3 regions of the Bacillus cihuensis genome follow, and region 1 is predicted to be linked to each of the others. Evidence: predicted binding sites of a transcription regulator. Region 1 holds the regulator's gene; each other region holds the start of a gene.
The links. The regulator LexA, encoded in region 1, represses DNA repair genes until DNA is damaged. The targets are predictions, from matches to a motif close to CGAACATATGTTCG.

Region 1 (4,647 bases):
ATAAAACGACCATTCTACCAAGCTTAAGGTGAGCAGCTAACGAAGCGGCCTCTGAAGACACACCTTCCATTAAATCCCCGTCTCCACAAATACCATATGTATAATGATCTACTACATTATATGAGCCACGATTATATGTTCCTGCTAAATGACGTTCAGCCATAGCCATACCTACTGCCATTGCAATACCTTGGCCTAGAGGCCCAGTTGTTGCATCTACCCCTGCAGTATGTCCATATTCAGGATGACCTGGTGTTTTGCTACCCCATTGGCGGAAATTTTTAATATCATCCATTGATAAATCATAGCCTGATAAATGCAAAAGACTATACAATAGCATCGATCCATGTCCAGCTGAAAGAACAAAACGGTCTCTATTAAACCAAGTTGGATTTTTCGGATTGTGATTCATAAACTGGGTCCAAAGAGTGTAAGCCATCGGAGCAGCGCCCATCGGCATTCCAGGGTGTCCAGAATTCGCTTTTTCAATAGCATCAATTGACAGTGTACGAATTGTATTGATTGAAAGTGCATCAGTTTTGTTTAACATAAAACCATCCTTCCTTTATGTATACCCTTACTATATTATAGTGTCATTTTGATAAAAACAACAATAATTCAGATACTTTATTAAAGTGCCCTGTCTTCCTTCAATAATCCGCTCATTCTTCAAACAAAAAAAGAATATCGAAACCGATATTCTTTTTATTTCATCTATTAATGTAAACGATTTTTTGAATCTTTAATACTTTTAAGCTTTTCAGGTGTAACATCGTTTCCTTCTGGGTCAATAATTGTCAAATGCTCGATCGTATTTGACATAGATTTCCGAAACGTTTCTAAGTACTCACTTCTCAGCTTAGATTGTTCTTTCGCTTCTTCCACTGTCAATGAGCTGGACTTGGCCTTCTTAGCCAGTTCATTTATACGAGCTAACTTTTCTTTCGATAACATATTTTCGCTCCCTTTTACTTTTAATAGTGTCATGTTATAAAAAAAAAAGCGAAAATACAAGTTCTCTGCTCTTGATTAATCTTCTTTTACAGCTTTGTATTCTAAATATCTTCGATTTATTGTTGCTTTTGAAACTTGATAACCAAATCCTCGTAAAGTTGCTGCAATTTCTGCAAATGTAAGTCCGTTGTTTCGAAGTTTTACTATTTCTTCAATTGGAACTTCTTTTCTTTCTCTTCCACCACTCATTCCTTGATTGGCCAGATTTTTTTGTGGTCGAAATCCATTTTCAACTGCCCGCTGCATACCACGTTTAATTTTAATATTATGTAACTTCCGCTGGTACTCCTCAACAATTCCGACAATATTAATGACCATCGAATCTGAATCAGATAGTTCAATTTCCCCATCATGTGATAAAGAATAAATTTTTACACCTTCCTTAATAATTACATGAAAAAGGGCAATTTTCGCGTTTCCACGACCAAGCCTCGTTTCATCTTGAATTAATAGAACGTCAGCCTGCTTCTTTTTTAAGATATCTAACATTTCAAAAATGCCATCACGATTAAGTTCGTAACCGCTTGCTTGTTCTTTAATAACAGAAACAATTTCAAATTCTGATTTACTTGCTAGTTTTCTCAACTCTTCTTCCTGTCTGACTAAAGATGTTTCTTGTGATTCTTTTTCTGTACTAACACGGCAGTATATAATTGCTCTCATTTATTTCCAACTTTCTTATTGCTTACTTGCTAAACTTAGATTTGTTTTAGTTACTGGTATAATAATAGAATCTCCTGGTACAAGTGAATTTGCAGATATTTCATTATGAGTAATAATCCAGTCTATGAACTCATCTCTCGATAAATCTTCTGTTTTGTATACTTCAGCCATTTTCCATAGAGTATCACCATGATCTACTGTAATAGAGATATATTTGTCAAGGTTATCATAATTTTTATTCATTGAGAAAAATAAAGAAAAAATAAACACGATTACTGCTAGTGAAAGTGTATAAGTATAACTTTTTAATAGTTTTTTCATCGTTATTCCCTCCAAAATCGAATGCCTGTTCGCAATTTGTTAATCTCAGTATATACCGAACATCTGTTTTTAGTCAACATTATTCGAACTTATGTTTGTATCTTTTTTTTTCGCGTGATATAATAAAAACAAGAATAAGAGAGAAGGGGTGAAAGTATGTCTAAGCTTTCAAAAAGGCAAAATGATATATTGGATTTTATTAAAGACGAAGTTCGTACTAAAGGCTATCCACCTTCAGTGAGAGAGATTGGAGAAGCTGTTGGTTTAGCTTCAAGCTCGACAGTTCACGGTCATTTATCAAGATTAGAAAGTAAAGGTCTTATTCGTCGCGATCCTACCAAACCTCGTGCCATTGAAATACTAGATCCATCTGAAACGCACAATATACCAAAAAACAACGTCATCAATGTGCCTTTACTCGGAAAGGTAACAGCTGGTCTACCAATTACTGCAATTGAAAACATTGAGGAGTATTTCCCACTTCCAGAATCGATGGCAACACATGACGAACATGTCTTCATGCTCGAAATTATGGGCGATAGTATGATTGAAGCTGGAATCCATGATGGCGACTATGTTATTGTGAAGCAACAAAGTACAGCGAATAATGGTGATATTGTTGTTGCTATGACTGAGGATGATGAAGCAACGGTAAAACGCTTTTTTAAAGAAAAAGATTTCATCCGTTTACAGCCCGAAAACTCCAATATGGAACCAATCATTCTTGGGAACGTATCAATTCTTGGAAGAGTAATTGGACTTTACCGCCAAATCCATTAATGTTTTTTCCTCCTGTTTATTACAGGAGGTTTATTTTTTTATAACAACTTATCTTGAGTACTCCCTACAGCGCATGTAAATAAATAACATTAAGAAGAAATTGGATGCAATTTGTTCCCTATATAAAGCCACGTATTAATAAAGCTATTTACATGAGATTTCCCTGTCTTTTTGGACAACCTCACTTAGATCATTCATATGAACCGTTTCTTGGAATTATTACAGATAATTAATCACTTCTTAAATTTGTAAAATATTCATTTTAAGTGAATGCTAAAGATGATGTGGAAACTCCTCATGAAACAACAGCTAACGATGTAGCGACAAAAAATCTAAGAAGTTTAGATTTTTCGATATTAGATCACCCATAATATATCGATATATCTATTCATAGGATTATTTTTATATAATCGATGTTTTGATAAGTGGTATATTATATGAAAAAACTTTCTATTGGACTACTTCCGTTAGTCCTTGTAACTACACAAGTTCCTAAAGTAGATGCTCATCCAGGGCGTACCGATAGTAATGGAGGGCATTACAGATGGACTAATTGTAAAATGGAGGTTAAGTTTCGGAGAGTAATTACCAATGGACTTGGTTCATCAAAAACACTATCTAAACCTAGCACATCTAAACCTGCAACTGTTAGCGCTAGCGTTTATCTTAATTGTGGAAAACAAAGCTATAATTTAAGTGCCTACATAATAACGGCACAACACCCATTCCAATGACCAATCTTTGAGGCATTAGATGTTACTGTACAATTTGAAAGTAGCACTAAAAAAGTTACTGGATCTAAAGTGCAAAAACGATTTTTTAAATATCGGCAATAGAAAAGCTAATATTAAATCAAATGGTAATACTACTTCGTTTGATTTATCAAAACCTGCGGAATAACCAATGGCTCAACTATGGTTCCATTACGCATTACAAATGAATCATTGGGTGGCAATGTTCGATGGGATAGTAGTACTAGAGAGTAAAGATTACAAAGTAAAATTTAGTGGCTGTCCAAAAGCATTTGCTTTTAGACAACGGCTTCTTTTTACCAAAAAAATTGGACATAAATAATATTAATATTCTTTATATTATAGGGAGGAGATTGCATTGAAGATGAAAAGAACTGTCAAGAGTTTCTTGACAGTTAAAATAGTTAATAAGTGGTGATCCCTTCGCCATGTTGAATCTACAAATCTATAAAGATTCTTTATTCAGATTTACCCAAATACACTATTGAGATCTTTGTTTGCATTCTCTATTTTCTTTTGATCAATTGTTAATTCATTCTCTTGCAGAAATGCCGTTTCTAATAAAGCATCCATCGCATCCTTAAATGAATTTTCATCTAAAAAGGTCTTAATCATCATCGAGTCTTTTTTCCCTGTTTGTAGATTTTTTGAAGTAACTAATGACCATTCCCCTTCGTAAATGTACACCTCATTTTCATTTCGACCGATAATTGGGCCTTTATACGAACGGCAATCGAACTTTTTATTATAAAAAGAATAATGATGTTTTTTTAGGTATGAAATGATTGGCTTTACCTTTTCAGCTCTTTCGAGAAATTTTTGTTCTTGTAGCTCTAAAAGTTTGATATATTCCTCTTTTTGACTTACAATCAACAGCTCATTACTTTCTAAACGATCAATACTTTCAGAAATCAACCTTTCGTCCTGTTCAAACATTCTATCCCCCCTTGTTTTTAAATTATATTATTTGTATATCAGCTTTATTAGTAAAATACTGGAATTTTTTAATTGATACGAACCTTATTATTGCTTTTACATAACATGCCTATAGTTAATAATAAGAGGTGAAACTATGTTATGGTTGGAAATATAGATTATACATCACCAACAACTCAAT
Region 2 (4,647 bases), on a different contig from region 1:
AAGTTGAACTGTCGGCAAGTACATTGTACATGTCTTCAATATACAGCACTTGGCTTTTCAAAATTCTTTATTTAAAAAAATGTAAAATATACATGTTAATTGTATAGTTGAGAAATTTTATTGTCAAGAGTTTGCAAAGACTCTATACATGAATATTCGGAACGGTTCCAAAAAGTTAGAAAATTACTTATACCCTTAATTAATTTTCCATTATCATCCACATATTCTTGCGATACTATCTAGTATTTTTGACCAAAAGTTTCCATTATAAACCATATATTTAAAAAAGAGGCTTGCTATTGAACTGAAACCCACAATATGGACCGTTTAATAAAAGGTCCTATGCTGCGATTAGATGACCTCGGTACTGAACCTGGGTCATCTTTTTCAATCCTCACTAGTAACGACGATTGTTATACTCCTCGATGTAAGAATCCATTATATGCTTTAATTCATTTAAACTACTACTTTCTTTATAATCGACTTCATCAATAAAAAGGCCAAAGAACGATTCCATCGGAGCATTATCCCAACAATTGCCATTACGAGACATTGATTGAGTCATTCTTAGTTTCTTTACTTTCTCTTGAAAGAGGGGATGAGTGTAATGGAAACCCTGGTCCGAATGCTGGATAGCTCCTGGCTGAAAATGTTTCTATGTAGTTTCATTAAACTTTTCCAAAGTTTTATAGACAAAACAGATGATGGGCAAGTATTTCATTTGTGCTGCCATCCTTAACACAGGAAATAGGCTTTTTGTCCATGCACATAATACAGATCAGTGATATCCGTTAATAACATTCACTGGCTCGTCTTGATTAAATTCACGATTTAAGAGGTTAGGGCATGTCCGATGTTCTTGTGCTGCCTTTGCCATTCTAACCTTTGCAATAAGTTGCAATGTACGTATTAACCGTCTAATTTTCTTATGATTCATTACAACAAAATAATCATTTTCTAAGATCATTTTAATTTGTAGTGCCCCTACTTTTTGTTTTTTCTGATTGAAAATGTATTGGATTAATTTAATGTCCTTTTGATCTTCTTCATCTTTACGTTGGCGAATCGAGACAGCCTTTAACCAAGCATAATACCCACTTCTACTTACGCCAGCTAGCCCACATAGAAAACTTACTGAGGTTTTTAATTGGTGTTGACGAATGCTTTGCTCGATAAGTTGATATTTCGCTGATCGTGTTAATAATGTTTTTCCCTCAACGCCTGCCATTCTATATCCTCTAGCTTTTTTAAGGAGTCATTTTAGCTTCTAAGAATTTTACTCTGGCTTCAGCCTTTTTGAGCTTTTCTTCAGCAGATAGTTCCTTTGATGATGGGCGTCCTGTACTGGACTTTCCTTTACGAACTGACTGAAGCCCAACTTCACCAAATTTCTCAAAGGTGTCGCGCCACCTTTGAAGACATCTTATTGGTTGGTTTTTACCGATCAACTCAAGATTAAAACCATTTTCGATAAAGATTTGAGAAGGTAATTTCCCACTTCGATATTCCATTACAGCCTTTACTTTGAAGTCAGGAACATAAGAAATGAACGTTCATAAACACTTAAAGCATTAGGATTCTTCTCTAACTCTTTAGTTTGAAATTCCGTAAATAGGTTCTTACTCATGTAAATCCTCCGTCTACAATAATTGCTTTTATTATAAACGGGTTTTCTGTCTTAGGACATAGAAAAACCCGAATATATGGCACTTTTTTATAAGTGTCCATTATTCGGGTTAAAGTTCATATCAACAAGCTTCTTTACTTTAACACAATTAATCGAGCAGGCTCATTTCTTCCTGTTCTTTCTCACTATCTGCAGGTAATACATGTACACCATCTAGATTATAATGATCGCGGATTTTCTGTGCGATTTCAAGTTTAATAGTTTTGTTTTCTTTTAAGAAAAGCTTAGCATTTTCACGGCCTTGCCCTAGTCTTTCACCGTTATACGAATACCATGATCCACTTTTTTCAACGATATCTAATTCAGATCCCATATCGATGATTTCACCTTCTCTAGAAATACCTTCACCATACATAATATCTACTTCTGCTTGCTTAAATGGCGGCGCTACCTTGTTTTTAACAACTTTAATTTTTGTTTTGTTACCAACAATGTCACTGCCTTGCTTCAATTGTTCTGCACGGCGCACTTCAAGTCTTACTGATGAATAAAACTTCAATGCACGTCCCCCTGGAGTTGTCTCAGGATTTCCAAACATTACACCAATCTTTTCACGAACTTGGTTAATGAAAACAGCAATCGTATTGGATTTATTAATTGCACCAGATAGTTTTCTCAACGCCTGTGACATCATTCTAGCTTGAAGACCCATATGAGAATCTCCCATCTCACCTTCAATTTCAGCTTTAGGAACGAGCGCAGCTACAGAGTCAATGACAATAATATCTACTGCACCACTTCTGACCAATGCTTCTGCAATTTCAAGTGCCTGTTCACCAGTGTCTGGCTGTGACAATAATAATTCATCAATGTTGACTCCGAGTTTCTGTGCGTAATCAGGGTCTAGTGCGTGCTCTGCATCAATAAATGCAGCCGTACCACCATTAGCCTGGACCTCTGCAATCGCATGTAAGGATACCGTTGTTTTACCTGAGCTTTCCGGACCATATACTTCAATAACCCTGCCTCGAGGGTATCCACCTACTCCTAAAGCTACATCCAATGCTAATGATCCGCTTGAAATTGTTGAGATTCTTCTGTCTGTTTGTTCTCCTAACTTCATGATGGAACCTTTACCAAATTGTTTTTCAATTTGTTTCAATGCCATTTCTAGTGCCGCTTGACGATCGCTCACTTAAGTTCCTCCTCTATAGGTTAATCAGCTTGGCTGATTAGATAATAATTTTATTAAACAATAGCTCGTCCCAGGCTTAGATTGCCAGGTAAAATATCAAAAAACTTCTATACTATTTCGACTTATAAAAAAGAAGGGGGAGAAATGCTCGCTTCATTCCCTTTCAAATGTCTATCTCTACTATATACTTTTTCCTTTCATTTGCCAAGAAAAAAACGAACATTCATTCGTTTATTTCTAAAGCTATAATAACTTAAAAACTACATTTCTGTCTAGCAAAAATTCTATTTCTAATTAATATATGCTTTAATAATGAAATTTTAATCTTCTTGTATACTAAGGCTATATTATATAATGATGCAATATTAAGGACTTTTTTATTTAACAATATTATTTTCCATCAAAAATAAAAAGAGAGTGTCTAAAAAAGCAAAATTCACCTTTTAAGACACCCTCTTAGAAAATTAGTTAGAAAGATGATTCAATAAATAATGGCAGCCGTATTTTACACTTCGTATTCTAATTTGTGTTCTACTGCCAGAGAGGTTTAGTTTCTCAACCTTCGAATCTCCATTACGGAAAGCTATACCTATAAAGACGGTTCCTACTGGCTTAGATTCCTGTTCATCTGGACCAGCTACTCCGGTAAAGCTAATTCCAACATCTGCATCGAGCTGTGTTCGAATATTTTCGGCCATCTCGATTGCACATTGCTCACTTATGACACCAGATCCAGAGATGGTTTCATCACGAATTTGAAGCAAATTAGACTTAGCTTCATTTGTATAACTAACGATCCCTCCTTTAAAGACTTTACCAGCTCCTGGAATGGTCGTTAGCTGCTCTTGGAACATCCCACCGGTCAAACTTTCAGCAGCGGCAATTGACATACCTCTTGCAGTTAACTCTTTTACTAATTCCTTAATTAATGAAGTCTGTTCACTTCCATAGTAAAAGTCTCCCACACGTTTCATTATTTCCGTTTCCACTTCACTAATCAGCTGATTACATATTTCTATTGATTCATGTTTTGCAGTAATCCTTAGCGTGACTTCACCATCACCTGCAAGCGGAGCAATCGTTGGATTGGTTTGATTTTCAAGCAAATCATCAATTTTCGTTTCTAACAATGACTCTCCAATTCCAAAAAATCGCAGTACCTTTGATTCAATGCGTTCTTGTTTATCTAGTTTTTCCATTAATTTTTTATAGCCATAAGTTAAGAACATAGGCTCCAACTCTTTTGGAGGTCCAGGCAACAACATATATGTCTTATCCTTTAAAGTAAGAATCATGCCTGGGGCCATACCATGATCATTTGCAAGTACTTCTGCATGTTCTAAAATGAGGGCCTGCTTTTTGTTATTCTCTGTCATCACCCGTCCAGTTTTTGAAAAATAAGCTTGGATAGCTGTTAAAGCATGATTGTCAAAAACAAGATTTTTTCCTAAATGACGGGCAATCGTTTCTTTCGTCAAATCGTCTTTTGTTGGTCCAAGTCCGCCTGTAAAAATAATTAAGTCAGCACGAGATTCCGCAATCTCAATAACAGATTGAAGTCGTTCACTATTATCCCCTACGACAGTATGAAAATAAACGTTAATTCCTATTTCTGCTAGTTGCTTGGATAAAAACTTTCCATTCGTATTGGCAATTTGACCAAGTAGTAATTCAGATCCAACCGCAATGATTTCTGCGTTCATGCTCATCCCCCACAAATTCGATTACTTAGAATTAATAAATACAGCTTTGTTTTTTGCGAAATAATCCCATCCAGACCAAACAGTAAAAACTAACGCAATCCATAAAGTAATGTTAGCGAATG
Region 3 (4,647 bases), 580 kb from region 1:
CTACAAGTGATAATAAGCAAGGAAACCAAATGCCGATGTAGGGAGTCGGAAAGCAGCGTAGTACCAATGAATTTGGGTAATGCCGATGGAGGAAAGGCTAGCTACCAGTTATCACCCTTACTAGGGACACATTTACTACACACAGAGGTAGGTTTAATAAATGGAAACAAAACTACTAAGGATTGCAGAATTAGCAAAATCTGATTCTAAAATGAAATTTACATCTCTTGCACATCTATTAAATAAGGAAGCATTAGTTCAATGTCATCTTGAACTTCCCAATAAGAGGGCAACTGGGATTAACGGTACAACTAAAGAGCAAAACGGTGAAAGTTTAGAGGTAAACATAGAGGATTTAGTAAGTAGACTTAAAAGCAAAAGCTATCGTCCTGTTCCAGTAAGGAGAATGTATATTCCAAAGCTCAATTTAAAAAAGAAAAGACCAATGGGAATACCTGAACATGAAGATAAAATTGTTCAAAAAGGCATTACAAAGATACTAAATACCATTTATGAAAATGACTTGCTGGACTGTTCCTTTGGGTTCCGCGCAAATCGTAACTGCCATGATGATTTGAAAATACTGAACCACTATATTGAAACGAGGTCAGTAAATTATGTAGTAGATGTAGATATTAGGGGATTCTTCGACAACGTTGACCACATATGGATGATGGAGTTCTTAAAACTACGAATCTCCGACCCTAACTTACTAAGAATAATTGGTAGGTTTCTTAAAGGTGGATATATGGAGGAAGGTAAGAAACACTGAACAGATAATGGTACACCGCAAGGTGGAGTAATATCTCCGGTATTAGCCAATGTATATCTCCATTATGTCCTCGACCTTTGGTTTGAGTAAAGGGTAAGAAAACAGTGCAAAGGACAAGCATACATAGTGAGATATGCAGATGATTTTGTTTGTTGTTTTCAATATAAGAGCGAAGCTCAGGAATTCTTCCAATCATTAAAACTTAGATTAAAGAAGTTTAACCTAGAAATAGCTGAGGATAAAACTAAAATTATTCCCTTCGGGAGGTTTGCGGAGAAAGATTCAAAACAAAAGGGAAATAGAAAACCTGCAACCTTTGATTTCCTAGGTTTTACACACTATTGTGGGAAGAGTAAACAAGGAAACTTTCGAGTGAAAAGGAAATCAAGCAGAAAGAAAGTCCAAGGCAAACTAAAGGAATCAAAAGAATGGTTGAAGATTAATAGAAATAAAGATATTTATGATTATGGATAGATTTAAACGCTCACTAATTGGTTATTACAACTATTACTGCATCACAGATAACACCCAAAGTGTATACAAATTCAAAGAAAAAATCGGATACATTCTGTATAAATGGCTCAATATAAGAAGTCAAAGGAAATCATTTACTTAGGATAAATTTAGACTCTTTCTTAATAAATATCCGCTACCTTCACCAAGAGTTAAGGTTAATATATATGACTTAAGGAAAGAGATTAGCTACATTTTGTGAATGATAACTAGGAGGAGCCATGTGCGTGAATAGCGCAAGCACGGTTCTGTGAGGGGGGAGGAACACAATCTACCGAAAGGTAGAAAGGTTCCCTTCTACTCGACTAGTGCAAGAAGGTATATACGAGAAGAATGAAGAAATAAATTTATATAGATAATCTAATTAGGGAGGAAATAAGTGAAAAGATTTATATTAATTATAATTATATTTTTGGTTGCTATTAGTAGTATTGGTTGTTCAAAGAGTGGGGCTTACGGGTCAGAGGAAGCGATTAAAAGAGGCGATGTTGTTCACCAAAATGAAGTTGTTAATTTAGAAAGGTTTGAGCAGTTCTTAATTAATTTATCTAACAAAAAAGAAGACACCCTACGGGTTACAGGCTATACTCACGAAGGAGACCCTATTTTCCAAGATTTACAATTTGATGGAGAAGTTATTCATTACACTTACGATAATTCAAATGATGAATATGCTGGAAAAGATAAAGGTAAAGAGACCGATGATTGCAAAGAAGTAATTGAAAAAGAAAATACACAAGGCGAAATCGGATATTTAATAAGTGGTTGTTCCAAGAATCTTGAACGCATTTTAATTAGGATTGAGAAAAAACACTAAAGTAAATGACAGCACTTAAAAAATCTTTGTGAAGTTTTGCACTTAAAGTAACGGGGTGCTTTAGTGAAATAAGAAGAACTCAAGGCCGTCAAAAAATGGTCTTTTTCTTTTTATTACATACGGAACATTAGTTCGTATATAATAATCTTAAAGGAGGCGATTATATGGCGTTTAGAGACCGAGGAATTATGAAGTGGCAAGCCGCATTCCAATTGCCAGAACTAGCGAAAACTCAGTGGGATTTTTGGCGGGATAATGAACGACAAGCTAAGCCAATCATTGACGAACATGAGGCGGAAGAATTCGACTTGCGGATTATTTACGCAATGGAATACGACCATTCGGTAAAGCTAACTGTTTGGGATGAAGGCTTTACTTTTGATATTACTGGCCGTGTCCATTACGTTGATCCTATTACGCATGAGCTGCGGATTGAGGTAAAGCTAGGAGAGTTTGAGCGAGTGACGTTCGATAGTATTATTGGGGTGAAGGTGGTGAATTAGGGGAACATAGCGTCAGCCTTACGTTGGTTGGCGTTTTTTCTTATTAAACTAAAAAAAAGCAGGTTAGATTAACAAAGGGAATAGTGGTAAAATATTACACAACAGATGTCTGGAGGTACTTTATGGAAACGATTATTATGATTTTTTTCGTATTTTTAGTTTCTATTTGTATTGGTTCGGTACTAAATATACTACTTAAGACGACGAAAAAAAGGGATTGGCTTATTACAATCTTAATAAGTTTAGGTTTATCAATAATAATAGTGCCTCTTTTAAATACATTTTAAAAACATCATTTTGGCTGAAGATTAACAGATACCTATTGAAGTAACAGGTTGCAATACTTCAAATAGGAGATTACTCCTTTTTTATTGAACTACCACGAAAATAAACTTCTCTAACTTCGAAAAAAGGCAATACCAAAGAGACCCCTTATCCATCGTAAAAAAAAATGGATAGAGCTACAATTCATTGATCTATGGAATGGGTTGACTGGATTAAGATCAGTATCAGTATTAGCTCTTCTTAACTATTTTCATACTCTGTGGTGAAGCGCTGATTTTTGCGCTTCATGGATGGCTAAAGGGCAGGTAAGCTTAACAAGAGTCAGAAAAAACAGATGTTGATATGTTATCCTTTTAAGGGAACTATGTCCAAAAAATGGGGGGGATTTTATATGGATACTGTTAATCATAATAGTAGTGCTTGGGATAAAAAAGTTGATGAACAAGTGGTCTATACAAAGGCTGTTTCTAAGGAAATAATCGAAAAAAGTAAATCAGGTGACTGGGAGATTAGCGTAACAGCAGGAAAACCTGTACCAAGAAGTTGGTTTCCAAAATCATTAGTAGGACTAAAAATTTTATGTTTAGCTTCTGGTGGAGGTCAACAAGGTCCAGTATTAGCAGCAGCAGGAGCTGATGTTACAGTTATCGATATCTCCAAAAAACAATTGGAACAGGATGAAATTGTCGCAAATCGTGATGGATTAAATTTAAGAACTGTTCAAGGTGATATGTCTGACCTCTCTGATTTTGGGGAAGGAGAATTTGATATGGTTGTAAATCCTGTTTCAAATCTTTTTGTAAAAGATGTTCATCCTGTATGGAGAGAAGCATCACGAGTGTTAAAAGATAAAGGAGTCCTTATTTCTGGTTTTACAAACCCTCTTCTATTTATTTTTGATGATGAAGAAGATATGAAGGGAAATTTAGTGGTTAAAAACTCTATTCCATCATCATCCTTGGATAATCTGACAGAAAAAGAGATTGAAGAATATATTAAAGCCAATAAAACAATTGAATTTGGACATACATTAGAAGACCAAATTCAAGGACAATTTGATGCGGGATTTACGCTCAATGGTCTATATGAAGATGATTTTGGTGGAAGTAGACCGTTAGATAAATATATAAAATGTTTTATTGCGACAAGAGCTATCAAGATTAATATTGATTAAATAATGTAGGCGAAGCAACTAATGTGTCACCGTTCTTACTGACTAACTGGGTGCTTTACTTGAAGATCAGGGCTGCCAACACTGGCGGCTCTTTTTGATTATTGAACTAACGAAGCAGGTTAGTTGAAGAACAATTATCATTTGGTAATATTACCATTCAATTGTTATAGAAGTGAAAAGATGATCATTTATTATTTAATGCTCATAGTAGGAGCTTTATTAGTAATAGGCGCAGTATTTGCTTTTTTTGCTATGTATGTTGATAAAGAATATTCATTATTAAATGTAGGTAAAATCTTAGGAAGCTTTGTAATTGGTGCTTTTCTTTTAGCTGCTACCATCCCAAGCCTAAAATATGTTGTGCTAAAGGAATATGATGTCGTCAGTGGAAAATGTGTTGTTGAAATTTCATCAGGTCGTTCTTCTTTGGCGGACTTTAATATGCTCGATACAGATGAACTGTTTACTTTCAATGATATTCCTGCACTTGATGCTTATGGAAAGTCAATCCCTTATTATTGTAAGGTGACAGTTACAAAGGACCATATGTTTGAAATTGGTTACAAAATATATGATGTCAAAA

Region 2: a site for LexA is predicted at 3,039-3,052, ahead of recA (recombinase RecA). Genes of this name have one in related genera too.
Region 3: a site for LexA is predicted at 2,224-2,237, ahead of V179_RS0109035 (YolD-like family protein). Genes of this name have one in related genera too.

Annotation. Positions count from the first base shown of each region.
Region 1 covers NZ_KI632495.1:75,065-79,711, reverse strand. Annotated here, with positions in the region: gene tkt (transketolase) at 1-550, opposite strand, end outside; gene V179_RS0106125 (DUF896 domain-containing protein) at 718-954, opposite strand; gene V179_RS0106120 (YneB family resolvase-like protein) at 1,030-1,677, opposite strand; gene yneA (cell division suppressor protein YneA) at 1,693-1,998, opposite strand; gene lexA (transcriptional repressor LexA) at 2,155-2,778, shown strand; gene V179_RS0106105 (YHYH domain-containing protein) at 3,216-3,512, shown strand; gene V179_RS32305 (hypothetical protein) at 3,693-3,764, shown strand; gene V179_RS0106090 (hypothetical protein) at 3,999-4,466, opposite strand; gene V179_RS0106085 (cupin domain-containing protein) at 4,608-4,647, shown strand, end outside.
Region 2 covers NZ_KI632497.1:57,296-61,942, forward strand. Annotated here, with positions in the region: partial or broken gene V179_RS30200 (IS3 family transposase) at 341-1,627, opposite strand; gene recA (recombinase RecA) at 1,776-2,822, opposite strand; gene V179_RS0118540 (competence/damage-inducible protein A) at 3,287-4,525, opposite strand; gene pgsA (CDP-diacylglycerol--glycerol-3-phosphate 3-phosphatidyltransferase) at 4,547-4,647, opposite strand, start outside.
Region 3 covers NZ_KI632495.1:653,034-657,680, reverse strand. Annotated here, with positions in the region: partial or broken gene ltrA (group II intron reverse transcriptase/maturase) at 161-1,246, shown strand; gene V179_RS27565 (DUF4362 domain-containing protein) at 1,665-2,102, shown strand; gene V179_RS0109035 (YolD-like family protein) at 2,267-2,605, shown strand; gene V179_RS0109025 (class I SAM-dependent methyltransferase) at 3,282-4,064, shown strand; gene V179_RS0109020 (hypothetical protein) at 4,245-4,647, shown strand, end outside.